Regions from separate parts of the Streptomyces sp. NPDC050263 genome, predicted to be linked through region 1. Evidence: riboswitches for the same ligand, from Rfam matches in the RefSeq annotation. Region 1 holds a riboswitch; each other region holds the start of a gene.
The links. Region 1 has a riboswitch for thiamine pyrophosphate ahead of thiO (glycine oxidase ThiO). Riboswitches for the same ligand answer to the same signal wherever they lie in the genome.
Positions count from the first base shown of each region.

Region 1 (4,668 bases):
AGCGCGGCCCGCGGCTGCAGCGCCCCGCGCTCGCGCAGCACGTCACGCAGGGTGCATCCGGCGATGTACTCCATGGCGAGATACACGTACGACGCGTCGGCGCCCTGATCGAACACCTGGACGACGTTCGGATGTGCGAGGCGGGCGACGGACTTCGCCTCCCGGATGAACCGATCGACGAACGCCCCGTCGGCGGCGAGCGCCGGGTGCATCACCTTGAGCGCGAGCACGCGGTCGAGGCGGGTGTCCACGGCCCGGTAGACCGTGGCCATCCCGCCGACCGCGATCCGCGCCTCGACGCGGTACCGGCCGTCGAGCACCTGCCCGACCAGAGGGTCCTGAAGGGTCGTGTCCACGCAGGCGAGTCTACGAGCAGCCACTGACACGACCCCCACCTCCACCACGATCGACCCCCGACTGCAGCCGAGCTGTGACGCGAGTCATGGGCGGGCGGGCACATGGCGGGTCGGCTGCCGACGGGGCTGAGCCCTCACGAGCGACGCCCACTTCTCGGCCGACCGGATCGGCCGAGAGGAAACGGGTGGTGCGTGGGTGGGAGACGCTTTTTCGGGGCTGGACCGGCGGTCAGAACGCGGGTCGCTCGGGGTCCAGCGCCGCGAGGCCCGCCGCAGGAGAGGACGCCTGCGCGAAGTAGCGGCGGGGGATCCGCCCGGCGAGGCGGGCCAACCTCCCCGCCTCGACCCCGGCCCGCATGGCGGACGCCATCCGCTCGGGGTCCGGCGACCGCGTCACCGCCGACGCCAGCATCACCCCCGCACACCCCAACTCCATCGCCAGCGCCACATCCGACGCCGTACCGGCCCCCGCGTCGAGAATCACCGGCACGCGCGCGTGCTCGACGATCAGCTGGAAGTTGTGCGGGTTGCGGATGCCCAGGCCGGAGCCGATCGGCGACCCCAGCGGCATCACCGCGGCGCACCCCACGTCCTCCAGCTTCCTGGCCAGCACCGGATCGTCGTTCGTGTACGGCAACACGGTGAACCCGTCGTCCACCAGCGTCTCCGCCGCGTCCAGCAACTCGATCGGATCCGGCAGCAGCGTCCGTTCGTCGGCGATGACCTCCAGCTTGACCAGGGACGTCCCCAGCGCCTCCCGCGCCAGCCGAGCCGTCAGCACGGCCTCCCCGGCGGTGAAACACCCCGCCGTGTTCGGCAGCACCCGGATGCCCAGCCGCTCCAGCACCGACAGCACGGACCCGTGCACCGAAGGATCGACCCGGCGCATCGCGACCGTCGTCAGCTCGGTCCCGGACGCCACCAGCGCCCGCTCCAGCACCTCCAGGCTGGGCGCGCCCCCCGTGCCCATGATCAGCCGGGACGAGAAGGACGTACCTCCGAGGACGAAGGGATCGTCGGCCATGGGTCAGCCTCCTTGGACGGCGGTGAGGACCTCGACGCGGTCCCCCTCGGAGAGGGACGTCGACGGCCACTGCGCGCGCGGGACGACGGTTTCGTTCAGGGCGGCGGCCACTCCGGAGGGGGCCGGGGTCAGCGTGCGGACGACGCTGTCGAGAGCCGTGCCGGGCGCGACCTCCCGGCGCTCTCCGTTGACCGAGATGTTCATGCGGGCTGCTCCTGGAGGGCGAAACGCCCGGGCGTGAAGGGACGGGCCTCGTCCGGCAGCTCCCCGGTGGCCAGGGCATGCGCCATCGCGTCACCGGTCACCGGCGTCAGCAGCACGCCGTTGCGGTAGTGCCCGGTGGCCAGCAGCAGCCCGTCAAGCTCCGTCGGCCCGAGCAGCGGCGCGTTGTCCGGCGACCCGGGCCGCAGCCCCGCGCGGGTCTCCGTGAGCGGCAGCTCGGTGATCCCAGGGACCAGCTCATGGGCGTCGCGCAGCAGCTCGTACACGCCCCCCGCCGTCACCGTCGTGTCCCAGCCCAGCTCCTCGCTGGTCGCGCCCACGACCAGCTCGCCGTTCTCCCGCGGCACCAGGTAGACCTGGCTGCCGCGCACCACGGCCCGCACCGTCCGGCTCAGGAACGGCGCGTACGGCCGCGGCACGGTCAGCCGCAGCACCTGACCCTTCACGGGCCGTACGGGGGGCAGGACGTCCTCCGGAACCCCCGAGAGCCGCCCGCTCAGGCTGCCGCCGGCGAGCACCACCTGCCCCGCCTCCAGCGTCGTACCGTCCCGGGTGACGACGCCCGCGGCCCGTCCGCCCGCGACGGACAGCCGCTCGGCCCAGGCGCGGTGGAAGACCACGCCCGCCCGCTCGCACGCGGCCAGCAGTGCCCCGGCCAGCCGTCGCGGATCGATCTGGTGATCGCCGTCCACCCGCAGCCCGCCGCGCACCCCCGGCGCGAGCATCGGTTCCAGGCGCCGGCACTCCCGCCCGGACAGCCACTCCGACTCCAGCCCCGACTGCCGTTGAAGGGCGTGCAGTTCGCGCAGGTGGGCGCGGTCGTCGGCGTCCAGCGCGACCGCGAGCGTGCCGCAGCGCCGGTAGCCGAGGCCGTGTCCGGTCAGCTCGGTCAGCTCGGTCACGAAGTCCGGATACCGGCGGGCCGAGGCCAGGTTGAGGCCGAGCAGGGTCTGCTCGCCGTGGTGCAGCTCGGTGACGGCGGCCAGCATCCCGGCGGCCACCCGGGCGGCCCCGCCGCCCGGCTCCGGGTCCACCACCGCCGTGGCGAAGCCGCGCTGCGCGGCCCGCCAGGCCGTGACCAGCCCGATGACCCCGCCCCCGATGACGAGGACGTCCGACGTACGTGGAGACGACGGTGACAGTGGAGACGACATGGGCGTCCAGCCCCTCCCTTCGCCGGCATGACCCGGATCAGGTTCGTACGGTCGGAGGCCGCCAGCCTCCCTCTCAGCCCGGTGCGTCCGGGCTCCCGCGAGTGCTCTACGTTGGCCACCCTAGCCCGACCCCGCACACCTCAGTAAGGGAGCCTCCGCCCATGGCGCGGTCACTCGACGGCCTGGTCCTCGCCCCGGTCGCCGACCAGGCCCCCGGGCAGGTCGGCACCCGTACCCGTTTCACGTACCACGAGCGGGACGGCGCGGTATGGGCCGAATACGCGGGCGGCGACGTCGTACGGGGGCGCCTGGTGGGTACCCGGGAGGGAGACCGGCTCGACTTCCGCTACGTACAGCTCAAGTACGACGGGACGACGTCCTCGGGGCACTGCGTGTCGGCCGTCGTGGAGCTGCCCGACGGCCGGGTGCGCCTCGACGAGACCTGGGAGTGGGAGTCGCAGGACGGCAGCGGCACGAGCGTCGTGGAGCAGGTCACAGCGCACGACGGCTGACTGACGAGGCGTCAGCTGACTAGGGTGATCCGACTATGGTGATCGGGTGAGCGAGACGCAGACGCAGACGCAGACGCAGACGCAGACGCAGGAAGGCAGGCCCGCGGCGCGGCGCGTGGTCGTTGTCGGCGCGGGCATGGCCGGCGTGCAGACCGCGGTCGCCCTGCGCGACCAGGGCTTCGACGGCACGGTGACGCTCATCGGCGCGGAACCCCACCAGCCCTACGACCGGCCCCCGCTGTCCAAGGCCGTCCTGCTCGGCACGTCCGAGGGCTCCGCCTTCGACGTCGACTTCGAGGGCCTCGGCATCGAGCTGGAGCTCGGCCGCGAGGTCCTGGGCCTGCGCCCCGCCGACCACGAGCTGGACACCGAGCGCGGCCCGGTCCCGTACGACGTCCTCGTGCTCGCCACCGGCGCCGAACCCCTCCGACTGCCCGGCGCCGAGGGCGTGCGCGGCGTGCATCTGCTGCGCACCCTGGACGACGCCGAACGGCTACGGCCCGTGCTCGCCCGACAGCACGACGTCGTGGTCGTCGGCGCCGGCTGGATCGGCGCGGAGTTCGCCACGGCCGCGCGCGAGGCCGGCTGCGCGGTCACCGTCGTCGAGGCCGCCGACCGACCGCTGGCCGGGGCCCTGCCCGCCGAGGTCGCCGCCCCGATGGCCGCCTGGTACGCCGACAGCGGCGCCGTGCTGCGCACCCACACGCGCGTGGAGCGCGTCGAACCCGGCGCGGTCGTCCTCGACGACGGCTCGCGACTGCCCGCCGGCGCCGTCGTGGTCGGCATCGGCGCCCGCCCGGCCACCGCCTGGCTGACCGGCTCCGGCGTCGAGCTGGGCGCGCACCGCGAGGTCGTGGCCGACGCCCGTCTGCGCACCTCCGTGCCGGACGTGTACGCGGTCGGCGACTGCGCCTCCTTCCCTTCGGGAAGGTACGGCGAGCGGCTTCTCGTCCACCATTGGGACAACGCTCTCCAGGGGCCGCGCACGGTCGCGGCGAACATCGTCGGCGCGAGCACCGGCGAGCCCCAGGCCGTCTACGACCCCGTCCCGTACTTCTGGTCCGAGCAGTTCGGCCGCTTCGTCCAGTACGCCGGGCACCATGCCGAGGCCGACCGCGCGGTGTGGCGCGGCGACCCGTCCGGACCGGCCTGGACGGTCTGCTGGCTGCGGGAGGGCCGTCTGGTCGCCCTGCTGGCCGTGGGGCGTCCGCGCGACCTCGCCCAGGGCAGACGGCTGATCGAGGCGGGCGCGCGCATGGACCCGCTGCTGCTCGCGGACCCGGCGAGGCCCCTGAAGACGGCGACGGCCCCGGCCTGAACACACCGGTCCGCCCCGGCCGGAACGCCCTGGTCGGACCGGCCCGACTTCCGACTGTCAGCGGCAGATGGCAGGCTTGTTC
Region 1 is NZ_JBFAKW010000005.1:32,584-37,251, forward strand. Features, by position in the region: gene pknB (Stk1 family PASTA domain-containing Ser/Thr kinase) at 1-356, opposite strand, end outside; gene AB0J04_RS03350 (thiazole synthase) at 586-1,380, opposite strand; gene thiS (sulfur carrier protein ThiS) at 1,384-1,584, opposite strand; gene thiO (glycine oxidase ThiO) at 1,581-2,756, opposite strand; TPP riboswitch at 2,754-2,865, opposite strand; gene AB0J04_RS03365 (hypothetical protein) at 2,918-3,268, shown strand; gene AB0J04_RS03370 (FAD-dependent oxidoreductase) at 3,384-4,586, shown strand.

Region 2 (4,668 bases), on a different contig from region 1:
TCAAGTTCGAGCAGCGGCATCAGAACTCCCCCGTCCGGTCGGTCCGCAGCCGCTCCAGCACCAGCAGGGCCACCGCGCACACCACCATCAGAATCGTCGAAAGGGCCATCGCCTGGCCGTAGTTGAGCTCACCGGCCCGCCCGAGCAGCCGCGCCACGGCGACGGGGAGCGTCGGGTTGTCGGGCCGGGCGATGAACACGGTCGCGCCGAACTCCCCCAGCGACACCGCGAACGCGAACCCGGCCGCGACCAGCAGCGCCCGCCGCACCATCGGCAGGTCGACCTCCCGCCACACCCGCCAGGGCGACGCCCCGAGCACGGCCGCCGCCTCCCGCAGCCGCCGGTCCACCGCCCGCAGCACCGGCAGCATGGTCCGGACGACGAAGGGCACGCCGACCAGCGCCTGCGCGAGCGGCACCAGGATCCAGCTGCCGCGCAGGTCCAGCGGAGGCTCGTCGAGCGCGATCAGGAACCCGAAGCCGACGGTCACCGCGGAGACGCCCAGCGGCAGCATCAGCAGCGCGTCGAAGCCCCGCACCAGCCGTCCGGCGTCCCGGCGGGTGAGAGCGGCCGCGGCGAGCCCGCCGATCAGCACCGCGATCCCGGTCGCGGCGAGGGCGTACTCCAGCGAGTTGCCGATGGCCTCGATCGGCGGGACCAGGAAGACATTGCCGTCGTCGCTGGTCAGCGCCCGGTAGTAGGCGAAGTCGGGCGCGTCGAACGAGCGCTGCACCAGCACCGCGAGCGGCAGCACGAGCAGCACGGCGATGCTCGCGAGCACCCCGGCCAGCAGCGACCACTGCCCGGCCCCGCGCGGCCGCCGCGCCGTCACGGCCGCGTCCACCAGCCGCAACGCGGTCTCCCGACGCCGCACGGTCCACGCGTGCACGGCGAGGACCGCGCCGACGGCCGCGAACTGGACGATCGTGAGGACGGCGGCCGTGGACAGGTCGAAGATCTCGGAGGTCTGCCGGTAGATCTCCACCTCCAGGGTGGAGAAGGTGGGACCGCCCAGGATCTGCACCACACCGAACGAGGTGAAGGTGAAGAGGAAGACCATCAGCGCGGCGGCCGCGACAGCCGGCCCGAGGGCGGGCAGGGTCACCGTGCGCCAGGCGCGCAGCCGGGACGCGCCCAGCATCCGCGCCGCCTCCTCCTGCCCGGGGTCGAGTTGCGCCCACAGCCCGCCCACGGTCCGAACGACGACCGCGTAGTTGAAGAAGACGTGCGCGAGCAGGATCGCCCACACCGTGGTGTCCAGCCGTACGCCCCACAGCTCGTCGAGCAGGCCGCCCCGCCCGACCAGCGCCAGGAACGCCGTGCCGACGACGACCGTCGGCAGCACGAACGGGACGGTGACGACCGCGCGCAGCACCTGCTTGCCGGGGAAGTCCAGACGCGCGAACACATACGCCCCCGGCAGCGCGACCAACAGCGTGAGCGCGGTGGAGACGAGCGCCTGCCAGGTGGTGAACCACAGCACATGCCGGACGTCGGACTGGGCGAGCACGTCCCACAGCCGCCCGAACCGCCAGCTCCCGTCGACGTCGAGCCCCCGGGCGACGATCGCAGCGACCGGGTAGGCGAAGAACACCGCGAAGAACGCGACGGGCAGGGCCATGAGCCCGAGCCGCGCCGCCGCGCTCCCCTTGGCGCCGCTGCCCTTGCCGGGGGCTGCTTCGGTCACTTCAGTACGAGCGAGGTCCATGACTTGACCCAGTCGTCGCGGTGTTCGGCGATCTTCGCCGGGGCGAGGGTCTCGGGGTCCTTCGCCTGCGGCCCGTACTGCGTGAACTCCGCCGGAATCTGCGCGCCCGTCCGCACCGGATAGACGAACATGTTGAGCGGCATGTCCTCCTGGAACTCCTTGCCGATCAGGAAGTCGATCAGCGCCTTGCCGCCCTTGCTGTTGTGCGCGTTGCTCAGCAGCCCCGCGAACTCGACCTGCCGGAAGCAGGTGCCGGCCGCGACCCCGGTCGGGGCGGTGGTCGGCTTCGGGTCGCCGTAGATCACCTCGGCGGGGGGTGAGGAGGCGTAGGAGACGACGAGCGGCCGGTCGGCCCCCGCCTTCTTGCCGCCGGCGGACCCGGAGAACTCCTCGTTGTAGGCCTGCTCCCAGCCGTCGACGACCTTGACGCCGTTGGCCTTGAGCTTCGCCCAGTACCCCTCCCAGCCTCCGTCCCCGTACTTCGCGGCCGTGCCGAGCAGGAAGCCGAGTCCGGGTGAGGAGGTGGAGGCGTTCTCGGTGACGAGGAGGTTCTTGTAGGCGGGCTTGACGAGGTCGTCGAAGGAGGCCGGCGGGGTCAGCTTGTGCTCGGTGAAGTACGCCTTGTCGTAGTTGACGCAGATGTCGCCGAAGTCGATCGGCGTGACCCGGTGCTTCTCGGCGTCCAGCTGGAACGCGCTGCCGACCTGGTCCAGCCCCTTCGCCTCGTACGGCTGGAAGAGCCCGTTGTCGAGCGCGCGGGAGAGCAGGGTGTTGTCGACGCCGAAGAAGACGTCGCCCTGCGGGTTGTCCTTGGTGAGGATGGCCTTGTTGACGGCCTGCCCGGCGTCGCCGTCCTTGAGGACCTTCACCTGGTAGCCGGAGGTCTTCTCGAAGTCGGCGAGCACGGTCTTGGACACGGCCCATGAGTCATGGCTGACGAGGGTGACGGTCTTGGACTCCGCCGCCACTCCCTCGCTGCCGTCGCCGTCCGTGGATCCGCACGCGGACAGCGTGGACAGCGCGATCATGCCGAGCCCGAGGGCCGCGGCCTTGAAGGTCTTGTTGTGCACTGGTTTTCCTCCTGGGGTGGACCAGGAAGAGACGCGGCCCTGCCCGGGTGTCCGCAGGGGACATCCGGGCAGGGCGCAACAGCTCGAGTGATGACCGAACTTCCTACCCAGAATGACCTGGGCGAGGTTCAGAGGGTCTGCGGCCTGGGTGCCGCACTCTCAGCGCTGTGGCGCTCCCCTGTCGGAATATGAAGATGTGTATGGCCTAAAGACTACCGCTCGGTGGCCGCGAGCTGACCGCAGGCCCCGTCGATCTCCTGACCGCGGGTGTCCCGGACGGTGACGGGCACCCCGTGCGAGGCGATCGCCTCGACGAACGCCTTCTCGTCCTCCGGCCGCGAGGCCGTCCACTTCGAGCCCGGCGTCGGGTTGAGCGGGATGAGGTTGACGTGCACGGGCTTGCCGCGGAGCAGCCGGCCGAGCCGGTCACCTCGCCAGGCCTGGTCATTGATGTCCCGGATCAGCGCGTACTCGATGGACAGCCGACGGCCGGACCGCTCGGTGTACTCGAACCCTGCGTCCAGCACCTCGCGCACCTTCCACCGCGTGTTCACGGGGACGAGGGTGTCGCGCAGTTCGTCGTCGGGAGCGTGCAGCGAGATCGCGAGCCGGCATTTGAAGCCCTCGTCGGAGAACCGGTGGATGGCCGGCACGAGCCCGACCGTCGACACGGTGATGCCCCGCTGCGAGAGCCCGAGGCCGTCCGGCGCGGGGTCGGTGAGCGCCCGGATGGAGCCGACGACCCGCTTGTAGTTGGCGAGCGGCTCACCCATGCCCATGAACACGATGTTGGACAGCCGGGCCGGCCCGCCCGGAACCTCGCCGTCCCGCAGCGCCCGCATGCCGTCGACAATCTGATGGACGATCTCGGCGGTGGACAGATTCCGGTCCAGCCCCGCCTGCCCGGTCGCGCAGAACGGACAGTTCATCCCGCACCCGGCCTGCGAGCTGATGCACATCGTCACCCGGTCCGGGTAGCGCATCAGCACCGACTCCACGAGCGTGCCGTCGAACAGCCGCCACAGGGTCTTGCGGGTGGTCCCCTGGTCCGTCGACAGATGCCGGACGACCGACATCAGGTCCGGCAGCAGCGCCTCGCGCAGCTTCTCGCGCGAACCGGCGGGGATGTCCGTCCACTCCGCCGGGTCGTGCGCGTAGCGCGCGAAGTAGTGCTGGGACAGCTGCTTGGCACGGAACGGCTTCTCACCGATCTCCGCCACGACCTCCTTCCGCTCGGCGGGCGAGAGGTCGGCAAGGTGCCGCGGCGGCTTCTGGGCTCCGCGGGGGGCGACGAAAGTGAGTTCTCCGGGCTTAGGCATAGCCGTACCAGTGTCGCAGATCGAATCGTGTGACCGGTGCCGCGCTCGGCACAGCGGCAACGGCCTCAGGGCGGCCTCGCAGCGACGGGCCCCTGCCCCGGAGACCGGACGCTGTTGGCGAATTTCCGGAGACCGGGGCGGGGGCCCGTGCGAGCCGTTCTGCGCGGGTGGGTCAGCCGGAGCCGACGAACAGCACGAACAGGGCCCAGACGACAGGAGCCGTAGGGAGCAACGAGTCCAGCCGGTCCATGATGCCGCCGTGGCCCGGGAGGAGCGTGCCCATGTCCTTGATGCCCAGGTCCCGCTTGATCATGGACTCGCCGAGGTCGCCGAGCGTGGCGCTGGCCGCGACGGCGAAGCCGAGCACCAGGCCCTGCCACCAGGTGCCGTCGTCGATCAGGAACTGCATCAACAGCGCGCCCGCGACCATCGCGAACGACACCGCGCCGAGCAGACCCTCGCGGGTCTTGCCGGGACTGATGCGCGGGGCGAGCTTGGTCCTGCCGAAGCGCCAGCCGACGGCGTACGCGCCCGTGTCGCTGACGACCGTCAGGAGCAGGAACGTCATGAC
Region 2 is NZ_JBFAKW010000004.1:136,635-141,302, forward strand. Features, by position in the region: gene AB0J04_RS03045 (ABC transporter ATP-binding protein) at 1-20, opposite strand, end outside; gene AB0J04_RS03050 (iron ABC transporter permease) at 20-1,708, opposite strand; gene AB0J04_RS03055 (thiamine ABC transporter substrate-binding protein) at 1,684-2,778, opposite strand; TPP riboswitch at 2,861-2,968, opposite strand; gene rlmN (23S rRNA (adenine(2503)-C(2))-methyltransferase RlmN) at 2,991-4,097, opposite strand; gene AB0J04_RS03065 (phosphatidate cytidylyltransferase) at 4,270-4,668, opposite strand, start outside.
Region 2: it holds a riboswitch for thiamine pyrophosphate, as region 1 does, so the genes downstream of both, AB0J04_RS03055 (thiamine ABC transporter substrate-binding protein) here and thiO (glycine oxidase ThiO) in region 1, are expected to answer to the same signal.

Region 3 (4,668 bases), on a different contig from region 1:
CCGTCCGGCAGAGCAGTCAGGGCTACGGGGTAGTCGAAGTCCTCGTCGTGGTAGGAGTCGCGAGTCAGCTCACGGAGCGGGATCGCTCCCTCGAGCAAGAGGGCGTCGGCCCCACGTTCGGCGTAGACGACGCTGTAGCGGCCGGAGGGCGAGACGACGCATCTGTCGAACTTGTCGAACTCCGAACCCCGACCGGTAGCCGCGCGGCGCTCCGCACCGTCGCGGTTCCAGGCCCGGCCGCCCACTACATCGACCAGGTCACCGCCCTGCCAGACCAATGACCGGACCGGCTCGGTCGTCTTCAGAAACTCCAAGGTCCATCCCCCCGTCACAGCCGCCCTCTCATGGCGCTGCCCATGACCAGGCATCGAGCCTGATCGGGCAGCGCCAATCCAGAGGCGTCAGTCGGCCAGCGGTAGGTACACCCTGCTTCCGCTCGCCGCGAACTCCTTCGACTTCTCCAACATCCCCTCGGCGATCTCCTCAGCCGTGGCCCCGTCGGCGACCCCTGCGCCGAACCGCTCGTTGATGCTCTGACTGATCTTCATCGAACAGAACTTCGGCCCGCACATCGAGCAGAAGTGCGCCGTCTTCGCCGGCTCCGCGGGGAGTGTCTCGTCGTGGAACTCCCGTGCCGTGTCCGGGTCGAGGGCGAGGTTGAACTGATCCTCCCAGCGGAACTCGAAGCGGGCGTCGGACAGCGCGTCGTCCCATTCCTGCGCACCGGGGTGCCCCTTGGCGAGGTCGGCTGCGTGGGCGGCGATCTTGTAGGTGATGACGCCCGTCTTGACGTCGTCACGGTTGGGCAGGCCCAGGTGTTCCTTGGGCGTGACATAGCAGAGCATGGCCGTGCCCCACCAGGCGATCATCGCGGCACCGATGCCGGAAGTGATGTGGTCGTACGCCGGCGCGACGTCCGTCGTCAGCGGGCCGAGCGTATAGAACGGAGCTTCATCACAGATCTCCTGCTGAAGGTCGATGTTCTCCTTGATCTTGTGCATCGGGACATGGCCCGGGCCTTCGATCATCGTCTGAACATTGAAACGCTTCGCGATCCGGTTGAGTTCCCCGAGCGTCCTCAACTCCGCGAACTGGGCCTCGTCGTTGGCGTCCGCGATGGAACCCGGCCGCAGCCCGTCGCCCAGCGAGTAGGTGACGTCGTAGGCGGCGAGGATCTCGCAGAGTTCCTCGAAGTTCTCGTACAGGAACGACTCCTTGTGGTGCGCGAGGCACCAGGCCGCCATGATCGAGCCGCCGCGCGACACGATGCCGGTCTTCCGGTTGGCGGTGAGCGGGACGTACGGCAGGCGGACACCGGCGTGGACCGTCATGTAGTCGACGCCCTGCTCGGCCTGCTCGACGACCGTGTCCTTGTAGATCTCCCAGGTCAGTTCCTCCGCGCGGCCGTCGACCTTCTCCAGCGCCTGGTACAGCGGCACCGTGCCGATGGGGACGGGGGAGTTGCGCAGGACCCACTCGCGGGTCGTGTGGATGTTGCGGCCGGTGGACAGGTCCATGACCGTGTCGGCGCCCCAACGGGTCGCCCAGGTCATCTTCTCGACCTCCTCCTCGATGGAGGACGTCACCGCCGAATTGCCGATGTTGGCGTTGACCTTCACCAGGAAGCGCTTGCCGATGATCATCGGCTCGATCTCCGGATGGTTGACGTTGGCCGGCAACACCGCACGGCCCGCCGCGATCTCCTCGCGGACCACCTCAGGAGAAACGTTCTCTCGGATGGCCACGAACTCCATCTCGGGGGTGATCTCACCCCGGCGGGCATACGCGAGCTGAGTCACCGCCTTGCCGTCCCGGCCACGACGGGGCAGGCGCGGCCGCCCCGGAAAGACCGCGTCGAGATTGCGCAGACCACCGCGCGGTGAGGTGTGCTTGATGCCGTCGTCCTCGTGGCGGACGGGACGGCCCGCGTACTCCTCGGTGTCGCCACGGCCGATGATCCAGTTGTCGCGCAGTGGCAGCAGCCCCCTGCGGACGTCCGTGTCGACCAGCGGATCGGTGTACGGACCGGAGGTGTCGTACAGCGCGACCGACTGCCCGTTGGTCAGATGCACCTGACGGACCGGCACGCGCAGGTCGGGGCGAGTGCCCTCGACGTACCCCTTGTGCCAGCCGATGGACTTCCCGACCTCCTGGGACGTTTCGTCCCGAACGGAGGCAGGCGTGCGTGCGTCCTTGTTGGTCATGAGACCTACTCCCTACGCCGGCATTACCCGGTAACAGGTTCGGCGGTCGACGCAGCGGCTACCGCCTGCCGAGGTTTCATGTGAAACATCACTCGACTCGAGAGACGTTCCACGTGAAACATCGCAAAGACGGAGGTCAGCGCCCTCTCAGCCCGGTGCTCCGAGCTCCCGCGTGTGCAAAGGTGCCTCCACGCTAGCGTCAATTCGGGCGCGGTGAACAGAGGGCCCCTACCGTTCTTGCGATGATCGGTCGGTGACCACGACACACCAGCCTCCGTACCCACCGCCCGAGCCGCCCCGCCGGCCCGGCGCCGGAAACGGCCCGAGCGACGGCCCTGGTAGCGGCAACGACAACGGCTCTGGACGCGGCCCCGGTGACGACCGCGCCTTCAACGGCGGTCACGATCACGGACGCAACCACGGGCACGGCCCCGAACAGGGGCCGGGATACGCCGGCGGGCTGGGTGGACTGGGCGGGCTGGACGGACCGGCGCGCGGCGGTGCCCCCAGGGGTCAAGGGCCGGGACAGGGCCGAGGGCCGGGCTCTGGCGGAGGGCCCGGGCACAGCCCACCCGGCAGCGGCGGCGGGCGCGGAACCGGCTACCAATACGGGAACGGGCGCAGTCAAGGGCGCGGATACGGCCCCGGCCCCGGCGACGAATACGGCCGTGACCGCGAGCACGGACATGGGCAGAGCCCCGACGGCGGTCACGGCAGCGGCCATGGTGGTGGTCTTCGGAGCGAGCCAGGCGAGGGCCACGGCGGCAGTCACGATCATGGCCGCGGCGAAGGCAACGGCAACGGGCCGGGTTCCGGCGGGCACGGTCACGGCCCCGGTTCCGGCGGGGGGAACGGCTCGGGCGCCGGCGACGGGCACGGCCCGGGTTCCGGCGGGGGCCACGGGCATTCCCACGGTCACAGCCACAGCCACGGTCCGGCCGCCCCCGTCTCGCAGCACCTGCGCAAGGTCATCACGGCCATCCTCATCCCGTTCGGTGCGGCGGTGCTGGTCGGGCTCGTCGTGCTGTGGCCCGGCGGAGCTCCGGCGCACGAGCGCACCGGAGTCGGCTTCGACCGGCAGACCCAGCAGGCCACGGTCACCAAGGTCGTGAAGGTGAGCTGCGCGTCGGTGAACGCCTCGGGCGACACCCCGACCGGCGACACCTCGACGGCCGAGGGCTCGTCCGCGCAGCAGCAGGCGAGCGGCTCCTGCAAGAGGGCCACGATCCGCGTGGACACCGGCAATGACAAGGGCCGTACGTTCACGGAGATCGTCCAGCCGGACCAGTCACGGCAGTTGGACCAGGGCGAGAAGGTCGTGGTCGCCTACGAGCCCTCCGCGCCGAAGGACCTTCAGTACTCGGTGACCGACGTGAACCGGCGCATCCCGATGGGCGTGCTGGCCATCATCTTCGCGGTCGCCGTCGTGGTCGTCGGGCGGCTTCGGGGCGTCATGGCGCTGGTCGCGCTGGCCATCAGCTTCCTGGTGCTGAACTTCTTCGTGCTGCCGGCGATCCTTCAAGGTTCGAACCCGCTGGTCGTGGCGGTGGTGGGGGCGAGCGCGATAATGCTGATCGCGCTCTATCTGTGTCACGGCCTCTCGGCCCGCACCTCCGTCGCGGTGCTCGGCACGCTCATCTCACTGCTGCTCATCGGCATCCTCGGTTCGCTGTTCATCGACTGGGCGGCGCTCACCGGCAACACGGACGACAACACCGGCCTGATCCACGGCCTGTATCCGTCGATCGACATGAGCGGTCTGCTGCTCGCCGGCATCATCATCGGTTCGCTCGGTGTCCTCGACGACGTGACGGTCACGCAGACCTCGGCCGTCTGGGAGCTGCACGAGGCCAACCCGTCGATGGGCTGGCGGGGGCTGTACCGGGCCGGCATCCGCATCGGCCGGGACCACATCGCGTCCGTGGTCAACACGCTCGTCCTCGCCTATGCCGGTGCAGCGCTGCCGCTGTTGCTGCTGTTCTCGATCGCGCAGAGCAGCGTGGGCGCCGTCGCCAACAGCGAGTTGGTCGCCGAGGAGATCGTGCGCACCCTGGTCGGGTCGATCGGCCTGGTCGCCTCCGTGCCCGTCACAACGGCCCTGGCCGCGCTGGTGGTCGCCGCCGACCGGCCGGGCCCGGGAACGGCGTCCGTGCCGGCCCAGGAGACGACTCCGGCGCCTCCGACGGCTCCGACCGCTGCGGTGGCAGCGGCTGCCGCTGGTCCCGCCCAGGGCCGGGGCGGCCGCGGCAGGCGACGCAAGCGTTAGAGCCGGAGGGCGGGAGGCCGGGGCGGGAGTCCCTCCGCGAGCCGGCGCATCGGTGCATCGGCGACTTGGGCCCCGGCCCGCTCTCCGCCAGGCTCCCCCGACGGTCTGCCGGGGGAGCACCCCAGGGAGAGGTCCGGGGAGCACCCAACGAAGAGGTCCGGGGGAGCGACCCAGAAGGACCGGGAAGCCCCCCGGAAG
Region 3 is NZ_JBFAKW010000010.1:18,992-23,659, reverse strand. Features, by position in the region: gene AB0J04_RS06740 (hypothetical protein) at 1-314, opposite strand, end outside; gene thiC (phosphomethylpyrimidine synthase ThiC) at 402-2,204, opposite strand; TPP riboswitch at 2,197-2,386, opposite strand; gene AB0J04_RS06730 (YibE/F family protein) at 3,208-4,470, shown strand.
Region 3: it holds a riboswitch for thiamine pyrophosphate, as region 1 does, so the genes downstream of both, thiC (phosphomethylpyrimidine synthase ThiC) here and thiO (glycine oxidase ThiO) in region 1, are expected to answer to the same signal.